2 regions of the Kitasatospora sp. NPDC056651 genome follow, and region 1 is predicted to be linked to the other one. Evidence: riboswitches for the same ligand, from Rfam matches in the RefSeq annotation. Region 1 holds a riboswitch; the other holds the start of a gene.
The links. Region 1 has a riboswitch for thiamine pyrophosphate ahead of thiO (glycine oxidase ThiO). Riboswitches for the same ligand answer to the same signal wherever they lie in the genome.
Positions count from the first base shown of each region.

Region 2: it holds a riboswitch for thiamine pyrophosphate, as region 1 does, so the genes downstream of both, thiC (phosphomethylpyrimidine synthase ThiC) here and thiO (glycine oxidase ThiO) in region 1, are expected to answer to the same signal.

Region 1 covers NZ_JBHTWX010000014.1:9,048-13,898, reverse strand. Annotated here, with positions in the region: gene pknB (Stk1 family PASTA domain-containing Ser/Thr kinase) at 1-309, opposite strand, end outside; gene ACFRAR_RS08375 (thiazole synthase) at 450-1,247, opposite strand; gene thiS (sulfur carrier protein ThiS) at 1,251-1,490, opposite strand; gene thiO (glycine oxidase ThiO) at 1,487-2,662, opposite strand; TPP riboswitch at 2,666-2,778, opposite strand; gene ACFRAR_RS08360 (NAD(P)/FAD-dependent oxidoreductase) at 2,998-4,206, shown strand; gene ACFRAR_RS08355 (Rv2175c family DNA-binding protein) at 4,249-4,614, shown strand; gene thiE (thiamine phosphate synthase) at 4,614-4,851, shown strand, end outside.
Region 2 covers NZ_JBHTWX010000103.1:196-5,046, forward strand. Annotated here, with positions in the region: gene ACFRAR_RS30385 (DUF5326 family protein) at 251-451, shown strand; gene ACFRAR_RS30390 (PKD domain-containing protein) at 545-2,659, opposite strand; TPP riboswitch at 2,778-2,912, shown strand; gene thiC (phosphomethylpyrimidine synthase ThiC) at 2,907-4,715, shown strand.

The DNA.
Region 1 (4,851 bases):
GTCCCGCAGGGTGCGGCCGGGCACGTACTCCATGGCGAGGAAGACGTGGCCGCCGTCCGCGCCCTGGTCGAAGACGTTGACGACGTTGGGGTGGGTGAGCTTGGCGACGGCCTTGGCCTCGCGGATGAAACGGGCGGTGAAGCCCTCGTCGCCGGCCAGTGAGGGGTGCATCACCTTGAGTGCGACCACCCGGTCCAGGCGGGTGTCGGTGCCCTTGTAGACGGTGGACATCCCGCCGGTGGCGATGCGCTGCTCGACCCGGTACCGGTTGTCGAGCAGGGTGCCGATCAGGGGGTCGTGCAATGCCATGTCCACCCGGAGAGTCTAGTGCCGAAGCGACGGGCCGGGCCCGGAGGACACAGCCTCCGGGCCCGGCTGTGCCCGGCCTGTGACACGCCGGGGCCCAGGTGGGGGCCGGGTCGTGCGCGGGTCGTTCGTAGGTCGGGGCCTCAGAACGCCGGGCGCTCCCGGGTGTCCAGGTCGGCGCGGCCGGCCATCGCGGAGGACGCCTCGGCGTGGAAGCGGCGCGGGATGCGGCCGGCCCGGTGGGCGAGCCGGCCCGCCTCGGCCGCGTGCCGCATCGCCTCGGCCATCAGCACCGGGTCCTGAGCGCGGGTCACCGCGGAGGCCAGCATCACCGCGGCGCAGCCCAGCTCCATCGCCAGCGCGACGTCGGAGGCGGTGCCGGCGCCCGCGTCCAGCACCACCGGGACGCCCGCGCCCTCGACGATCAGCTGGAAGTTGTGCGGGTTGCGGATGCCCAGGCCCGAACCGATCGGCGAGCCCAGCGGCATGATGGCCGCGCAGCCGACGTCCTCCAGCTTGCGCGCCAGCACCGGATCGTCGTTGGTGTACGGCAGTACGGTGAAGCCGTCGTCGACCAGGGTCTCGGCGGCGTCCAGCAGCTCGATCGGGTCCGGCAGCAGGGTGCGCTCGTCGGCGATCACCTCCAGCTTCACCCAGTCGGTGCCGAGCGCCTCGCGGGCCAGCCGGGCGGTCAGCACGGCCTCGCCGGCGGTGAAGCAGCCGGCCGTGTTGGGCAGCACGCGGATGCCGTTGCGGGTCAGCACGTCCAGCACGGAGCCCTGGGTGGAGGCGTCGACCCGGCGCATCGCGACGGTGGTCAGCTCGGTGCCGGAGGCGAGCAGCGCTCGCTCCAGGACCTCCAGGCTGGGGGCTCCGCCGGTGCCCATGATCAGCCGGGAGGAGAAGGTCGCCCCGGCGATGGTGAGGAGGTCGTCGGCCATGGTTCAGCCTCCCTGGACGGCGGTGAGGATCTCGATCCGGTCGCCGGTGCCCAGCACCGTCTCGGACCACGAACTGCGGGGCACCACGGCCTCGTTGAGGGCGGCGGCGACGCCGGTGGGGGCGGCGCTGACGGTGGGCACCAGCTCGGCGAGGGTGGTCGCGGCGGGCACCCGGCGGGGCTCGCCGTTGACGGTCAGGGCGATCTCGGCCGGGGCGGTCTCGGTCCGGGTGGTCTCGGTCATGCGGAGGCCTTCGTCGTGGAGCGGTCGGGGGAGAAGCGCAGCGGCGTGAACGGCCTTGCGAGCTCGGGTACTTCGCCGGTGGCCAGGTATTCGGAGACCAGGTCCGCGGTCACCGGGGTGAGCAGCACACCGTTGCGGTAGTGGCCGGTGGCGGCGACCAGCCCGGGCAGCGAGGTCGGGCCCAGCAGCGGAGCGTTGTCCGGAGAGCCGGGACGCAGCCCGGCCGAGCTCTCCAGCAGCGGGATCTCGGTGATCCCCGGGACCAACTCGTGGGCGTCGCGCAGGAGTTCGTACACCCCTCCGGCGGTGACGGTGGTGTCGTAACCCTGCTCCTCGGTGGTCGCGCCGACCACCAGCTCGCCGTTCTCGCGCGGCACCAGGTACAGGTGCTGACCGCGGACCACGGCACGGACGTTGCGGGACAGGAACGGCCGGTAGGCCGCCGGGACGCGCAGTCGCAGCACCTGCCCCTTCACCGGGCGGATCGCGGGCAGCACCCCCTCGGGCAGACCGGGCAGCCGGTGGCTGTGCGGGCCGGCCGCGAGGACGACCTGGTCGGCGGTGACGGTCTCCGAGGTGCTCAGCCGGGCGCCGGTGGCCCGGCCGTCCTCGACCAGCAGCTCGACGGCCTCGGCGCGGTGGACGGTGACGTGGGCGCGCTCGCAGGCGGCGAGCAGGGCGGTGAGCAGCCGGCGGCCGTCCACCTGGTGGTCGTTCGAGACGTGTAGGCCGCCGCGCACGCCGGGGGCGAGCATCGGCTCCAGCCTGCGGGCCTCCCGGCCGGTCAGCCAGGTCGAGTCCAGGCCGAGCCGGTGGTGGAAGGCGTGCAGTTCGCGCAGTTCCTCGCGGTCGTCGGAGTCCAGGGCGACGGCGAGGGTGCCGCACCGGCGGTAGCCGGTGTCCGCGCCGCCGCTCGCCTCGGTGAGCTCGGCGGCGAAGGCCGCGTACCGCTCGTTCGAGGCCATCCCGAGGCGCAGCAGCGGCTCCTCGCCGTACTGCAGCTCGGTGACCGGGGCGAGCATCCCGGCCGCGACGCGGGCGGCGCCGCCGCCGGGGGTGGGGTCGACCACGGCCACGTGCCGCACTCCGCGCTGGGCGGCGCGCCAGGCGACGGCGAGGCCGATGATGCCCCCGCCGATCACCAGCACGTCGGCGTGGGTGCCTGAGGCCAAGCGTGACAAAGCTGCTCTTCTCCCTTCGCCGGTATGACCCGGATCAGGTTCGGACGGTCGCGGGCCGTGCCAGCCCGCCTCTCAGCCCGGTACGCCGGGCTCCCGTGTGGTCATCCCACCTTAACGCCGGGGGACGGCCCGGCCGAAGGCCCGTGCGAGGGGTGGACGGGGAGGCTCCGGCCCGGTCGTGGCCCCGCTCCCCACCCGCGCCCCGCCACCCGCGTCCCGCCCCCCGGCCGCAGCCCCGACCCCGCGCACCGCCGCCGGACGTAGGCCGGAAGTAGGGGTGGGCAGGGGGCGCCGGGCCCTGGGGCGGCCGCGGGCCGCTGAGTACAGTGACGGGCGTGGCAGAGCTGAGCGGGACGGATCGGGTGGTCGTTGTCGGAGCCGGGCTGGCCGGGGCGCAGTGCGCCCTCAAGCTGCGGCAGGGCGGCTGGGAGGGGCGGATCACGCTGGTCGGTGACGAGCCGCACGCGCCGTACGACCGGCCGCCGCTCTCCAAGGACGTCCTGCTCGGCAAGGAGGACTCCACCACCCTGGGCATCGACTACCGGGATCTCGGCGTCGAGCTGCTCACCGGCCGCCGCGCCACCGGCCTCACCGCCGGCGTGCTGCACACCGACAGTGGCGACCTCCCGTACGACTCGCTGGTGATCGCCACCGGCGCCGTCCCGCGGGCCCTGCCCGGCGCCGAGCGGGCACACCTGCTGCACACCCTGGACGACGCCCTGGCGCTGCGCGAGCTGCTGCGCCCCGGGCTGCGGCTGGTGCTGGTCGGCGCGGGCTGGATCGGCGCCGAGGTGGCCACCGCGGCCCGCGGGGCGGGCTGCGAGGTGACGGTGGTCGAGGCGGGCCCGGCGCCGCTGCCCGGTGCGCTGCCGACCGGGCTCGGCTCGGCGATGGCCGCCTGGTACGCCGAGGCCGGGATCGACCTGCGCTGCGGCGTCGGCGTGGCCGCCGTCGAGCCCGGCGCGGTGCTGCTGGCGGACGGCTCGCACCTGCCCGCCGACGAGGTGGTGGTCGGCATCGGCGCCCGGCCCGCGACGGGCTGGCTGGCCGGCTCCGGGGTCGAGCTGGACGCGGCCGGCGCGGTGGTCGTGGACGAGCGGCTGCGCACCTCGGTGCCCGGCGTCTTCGCGGCCGGCGACTGCGTCAGCTACCCCTCGGCCCGGGCCGGCGCCCGACTGGCCGTCCAGCACTGGGACCACGCCCTGAAGTCCGGGGAGGCGGTGGCCGCCGCCGTCCTGGGCGCGGACGCGCCGGACTACGACCCGGTGCCGTACTTCTGGTCGGAGCAGTTCGGGCGGATGGTCCAGTACGCCGGCCGGCACGCCGAGGGCGACGAGCTGCTGTGGCGCGGCGCTCCCGAGGACGCCGCCTGGTCGGTGCTCTGGCTGCGCGACGGGGTGCCGAGCGCGCTGCTGACCGTGGACCGCCCGCGCGACCTCGCCCAGGGACGCAAGCTGATCGAGGCCGGCACCGCGCTGGACCCGGCCCGCGCCGCCGACCCCGCGGTACCGCTGAAGGCGGCCGTCGCGGGGTAGTGCCTGGTGCGCGGCGGGCCGTGGAGGTGGCAGTCTGGTGGCGTGAGTGAGATCGAAAGCAAGATTGAAGCCCTGGTCACCGACTGGATGTACCTGCCCGACATCTCGGAGCAGTGGGGGGTCCGGGTCACCGAGGTGCGTGACCTGGTCAAGAACGGCGGCCTGATCGCCGTCCGGCGCGGCCCCAACAAGTCGCTCCAGGTCCCGGCCGCGTTCATCGACGGCCCGGGCCTGGTCAAGCACCTGTCCGGCACCCTGACCGTGCTGCGGGACTGCGGGTACAACGACGTGGAGATCCTGGAGTGGCTCTTCACCGAGGACCCGTCGCTGCCCGGCAGCCCGATCCAGGCGCTGCGGGAGAACCGCGGCACCGAGGTCAAGCGCCGCGCCCAGGCGATGCTGATCTGATGGCGGCGGACACGCCGCGCGCCCGGCTCGCCGACGCCCGGCTCTACCTGTGCACCGACGCCCGTCGCGAGCGGGGCGACCTCGCCGAGTTCCTGGACGCGGCGCTGGCCGGCGGGGTGGACATCGTCCAGCTGCGCGACAAGGGCCTGGAGGCCAGGCAGGAGCTGGAGGCCCTGGAGGTCTTCGCCGACGCCTGCCGCCGGCACGGCAAGCTGCTGGCCGTCAACGACCGCGCCG
Region 2 (4,851 bases), on a different contig from region 1:
AGTGACGCTGGTGCGTCGGCAGTTCCGGTTGCTCCGGTATCTCCGGGATGCGCGGCACCGGCCTGGACCGCAGGGGGATCCGAGAATTCTTCGGGGGTCACCCGGGGGGTCGGGATCGGGGTGATCTCGGGGTTCTCTCCGGGCCGCCAGGCCTCGTTCCGGCACTCGCGCCACCGTACGATCGAAGTACGAAAGCAAGCGGGATGCGGCACCGGACGGCGGCCGACCCGAGGGGAGAAGAGGAACGGACATGGCTGAGCTCTGGAAGTCGCTGCCCTCCTGGGTGCGCAACATCGTCATCCCGGTGCTGGTCCTGGTGCTGGCCTGGAACATCGTCGCGTTCGTGTTCGGCGTCGTCGGCGCCCTGCTCTCGATCGTGATCAAGCTGCTGGTGGTGGTCGGCATCGCGGCCGCCGTGGTGATCCTGGTGAAGAAGGCAGCCAAGAGCTGACCGGCTCCCCCGGTACCGCCGTACCGTCGTCCAGAGGCCCGGCCCCCTTCACGGGGAGCCGGGCCTCGGGCGTTTCCCGGGGGCGTCGTCCGCCTACCGGTTGCGGTAGTAACCGAAGAGGTCCGCGATGACGTGGGTGGTGCCGGCGTTGTTCGCGATGTCGAACCGGCCCTGGCCGTCCACCGGGATGGTGGTGTGGTTGGGGACGTCCAGCCCCGGGCTGGCGTTCAGGTTGCTGGTGCCGGGCTTGGCCGTCCCGGTGGCCCAGGCGGTCAGGTGGGTGAACTCGACCGTCCCGGTCGCGGTCAGGTTGACCACCGCGGCGGTCGCGCCGGCGGGCACGCCGCCGACCGTACGGCTGGAGAAGGGCCCGAACGGGGCGCTCTCCCGCGAGTCGAGCAGGCGGCTCGGCGTGACCGGGGTGAACAGGCCCTTGCCGTCCGGGCCGTAGTAGCCGGAGACGTCGACCACGAGGTGCGAACGGGAGGCGTTGGTGTAGAGCTCGACGCTGCCGTCCGCGCCCAGCGGGACCACCACCTGGTTGGCGATGTTCCGGCCCGGCACGGTGTTCAGGTTGGACCCGGCCGCGGGGCGCTGGGTCCCGCCCGGGTAGACCGCGACGAAGCCCGCCGAGGTGGACTCGGTGGCCGTCACGTTGAGCACCGCCGAGGTCGCGCCCGCCGGGACGCCGCCCGCGCCGGCGATCTTCAGCCGGCGGGCGTTGCCCGAGGTCAGCGGGGTGTTGTCGGACCGGGTGTCGAGCAGCCGGGCCGGGGCGACGGAGGCGAACCGGTCGGTGCTGCCGGCCGTGAAGTAGCCGAGCACGTCGGCGACGGCGTGCACGTTGCCGGAGTTGTTGCGGACCACCACGGTGCCGTTCGGGCCGATCGGCACCGTCACCAGGTTGGCGACGTCCTGGCCGGGGCCGAAGTTCACGTTCGAGGTGCTCGGCCGGGCGGCGGCGGACGGGTAGACGTCCAGGTGGCTGGTCGAGGTGCCCTGGGTGGCGGTCAGGTTGAGCACCACGGCCGTGGCCCCGAGGGGCACCAGGTTCCCGGCCGAGCCGGAGACGCGGTTGCGGACGTCCAGGTCGATCGTGGAGCCGGGGCCGAGCATCCGGGAGCCGGCCTGGCGGGTGTCCAGGATGCGGGTCGGGGCGATCGCGGTGAAGCCGGACGGCGCGTAGTCGACGGTGACCTGCCGGGTGCCGGTCGCGGTCGATCCCGCGTCGTCGGTCACGACGGTCTTCACGGTGTACGTGCCGGGCTTGGCGTACACGTGGCGCTCGGTCGACAGGACCGCGTTCGGCACGGTCGGGCCGGTGCCGTCGCCGAAGTCGAAGGAGTAGCGGGCGATCCGGTACGGGCCGGTGGCGGTCGCGGTGGCCTTCACGCCGAGCGGGTCGCTGCCGTCGTCCTGGGCAACCGCGACGGCGGCGGCGAGCGGCTTGTCCTCGTTCACCTGGACCGGTTGGTCCGGCTCGCCGGTGACCGAGCCGCCGCGGCCGTCGGTGACGGTGACCTTCGGCCGGTAGCTTCCGGGCGCGGCGTAGGTGTGCCGCACGGTCGGCTCGGCGGAGGTCACCGGCGCGGTGCCGTCGGCGAAGTCGAAGGTGTAGTCGAGCTTGGTGTTCCAGGTGTTGGTCGCCGTGGCGGTGAGCTCGACGGCGAACGGCGCGGGGCCGGTCGAGGGCGGGTGCTCGACCCCGCGCGTCTCCAGCCGGACGTCCTGGAGGCCCACGACCTCGTACGCGCCGCGGTCGCGGACGCCGTCCGGGCCGGTCCGGCCGGCGTCGGGGTGGGCGACCGGGCCGTGGCCGAGCAGGTCGACGGGCGGAACACCGGGCAGGTCCGGGCCGGCGGAGTCGATCGCGGCGCTGAAGCCCAGACCGCTGACGGTCTTGGGGACCGACAACGGGTAGAAGGCGCCGTCGAACGCCACACCGGTGTTCAGGTCGTGCCTGCCCTGGCCGGTCGCGGCGTACAGGTCCGCGGCGGTCTTGTAGACGGCGCCGGCCCACTTGTAGGTGTCGTTGCCGGGCCACCGCACGGCGTTGTAGTCGGCGGTGGTCCCCGCGATCGAACCGGCGGACAGCTGCACGGTGCCCAGGCCCACGACGTTGTCGGTGATCGTGGCGTGGTCGGAGGAGCCGGCCAGCTCGATGACGGTCCCGCCCTGATGGGGTGTCTGCGAAGTGTTGGTGAGCATTATGCGGGTGCGGTAGGACACGTTCCGCTTCGGGGCGCCCCCGGCGCGCGCCCGTGACGCCCCCTGGACCTGCGGCGATCCGCTCGCTACCGTGTTGGGCGTCGTGTGCAGGCAACACCGCCTGCGACGCGGGAGCTCGGAGCACCGGGCTGAGAGGACGCTGACCGGGACGTCGACGGACGGACCGACGGCTGCGTCGACCGCAGGAACCTGACCGGGTAATGCCGGCGTAGGGAGTAGAGGTCTGATGACCACGTTCGAAGCACAGCCGCAGTCTGTCCAGGGCGCCCCCAGCAGCGAGCGCACCGGCTACCCGACCCCGGCCTGGCGCAAGGCCCACCGCGAGGGGTCGCGCCCGGACCTCCGGGTCCCGTACCGCGAGGTGCTGCTCACCAACGGCCGGACCGTTCCGCTGTACGACACCTCCGGCCCGTACACCGACCCGTCCTACGAACCCGACGTGCGGCGCGGCCTGCCCGCGCTGCGGGACGCCTGGATCCGCCAGCGCGGCGACGTCGAGGAGTACGACGGCCGCGAGCCGCGCCCCGAGGACGACGGGATCAAGCACACCTCGCCGCGCGGCGGGAACCTGCGCAACCTGGACGCCGTCTTCCCCGGCCGCCCGCGCCGCCCGCTGCGCGGCCGCGGTGGTGCCGCCGTCACCCAACTCGCTTACGCCAAGCGGGGTGTGGTGACGCCGGAGATGGAGTTCGTGGCGCTGCGCGAGGGCCTCGCGCCGGAGTTCGTGCGCGCCGAGGTGGCCCGCGGCCGGGCGGTCATCCCGGTCAACGTGAACCACCCGGAGGTGGAGCCGGCGATCATCGGCACCGACTTCCTGGTCAAGATCAACGCCAACATCGGCAACTCGGCGGTCACCTCCTCGATCGAGGAGGAGGTGGAGAAGATGACCTGGGCCACCCGCTGGGGCGCCGACACCGTCATGGACCTCTCCACCGGCCGCAACATCCACACCACCCGCGAGTGGATCCTGCGCAACTCGCCCGTGCCGATCGGCACCGTGCCGCTCTACCAGGCCCTGGAGAAGGTGGACGGCAAGGCCGAGGAGCTGAGCTGGGAGGTCTACCGGGACACCATCGTCGAGCAGTGCGAGCAGGGCGTGGACTACATGACCGTCCACGCCGGCGTGCTGCTGCGCTACGTCCCGCTCACCGCGCGCCGCAAGACCGGCATCGTCTCGCGCGGCGGCTCGATCATGGCGGCCTGGTGCCTGGCGCACCACCAGGAGAACTTCCTCCACACCAACTTCGAGGAGCTCTGCGACATCCTCGCCGCCTACGACGTCACCTTCTCGCTCGGTGACGGCCTGCGCCCGGGCTCGATCGCGGACGCCAACGACGAGGCGCAGTTCGCCGAGCTGAAGACCCTCGGCGAGCTCGGCCGGATCGCCCGCGAGCGGGACGTCCAGGTGATGATCGAGGGCCCGGGCCACGTCCCGATGCACAAGATCAAGGAGAACATGGATCTCCAGAAGGAGATCTGCGACGAGGCGCCGTTCTACACCCTCGGCCCGCTGACCACGGACGTCGCCCCCGGCTACGACCACATCACCTCGGGCATCGGCGCCGCGATGATCGCCTGGTGGGGCACCGCGATGCTCTGCTACGTCACCCCCAAGGAGCACCTGGGCCTGCCCAACCGGGACGACGTCAAGACCGGCGTGATCACCTACAAGATCGCCGCCCACGCCGCCGACCTGGCCAAGGGCCACCCCGGCGCCCAGGCCTGGGACGACGCCCTCTCCGACGCCCGCTTCGAGTTCCGTTGGGAGGACCAGTTCAACCTGGCCCTCGACCCGGAGACCGCCCGCGGCTTCCACGACGAGACGCTCCCCGCCGAGCCCGCCAAGACCGCCCACTTCTGTTCGATGTGCGGTCCGAAGTTCTGCTCGATGAAGATCAGCAAATCCATCAATGAGAAGTTCGGCAACGGCGCGGCCTCGCCCGAGTACGACGAGGAGGCCGTCGAGGGCATGAAGGCCATGTCCGAGGAGTTCAAGGCCCAGGGCAACAAGGTCTACCTCCCCCTCGCGGACTGACCCGGCCGCCGGCGGAGACGCGGTGCCGGGAAGCGGAGGAGCTTCCCGGCACCGCCCTCGGACCGCTCATTCGACCACCGTCCTCGACGACGGAGTCGAAGCGGCGCAACTGGCCTTCCATAACTGGTGATTCTGG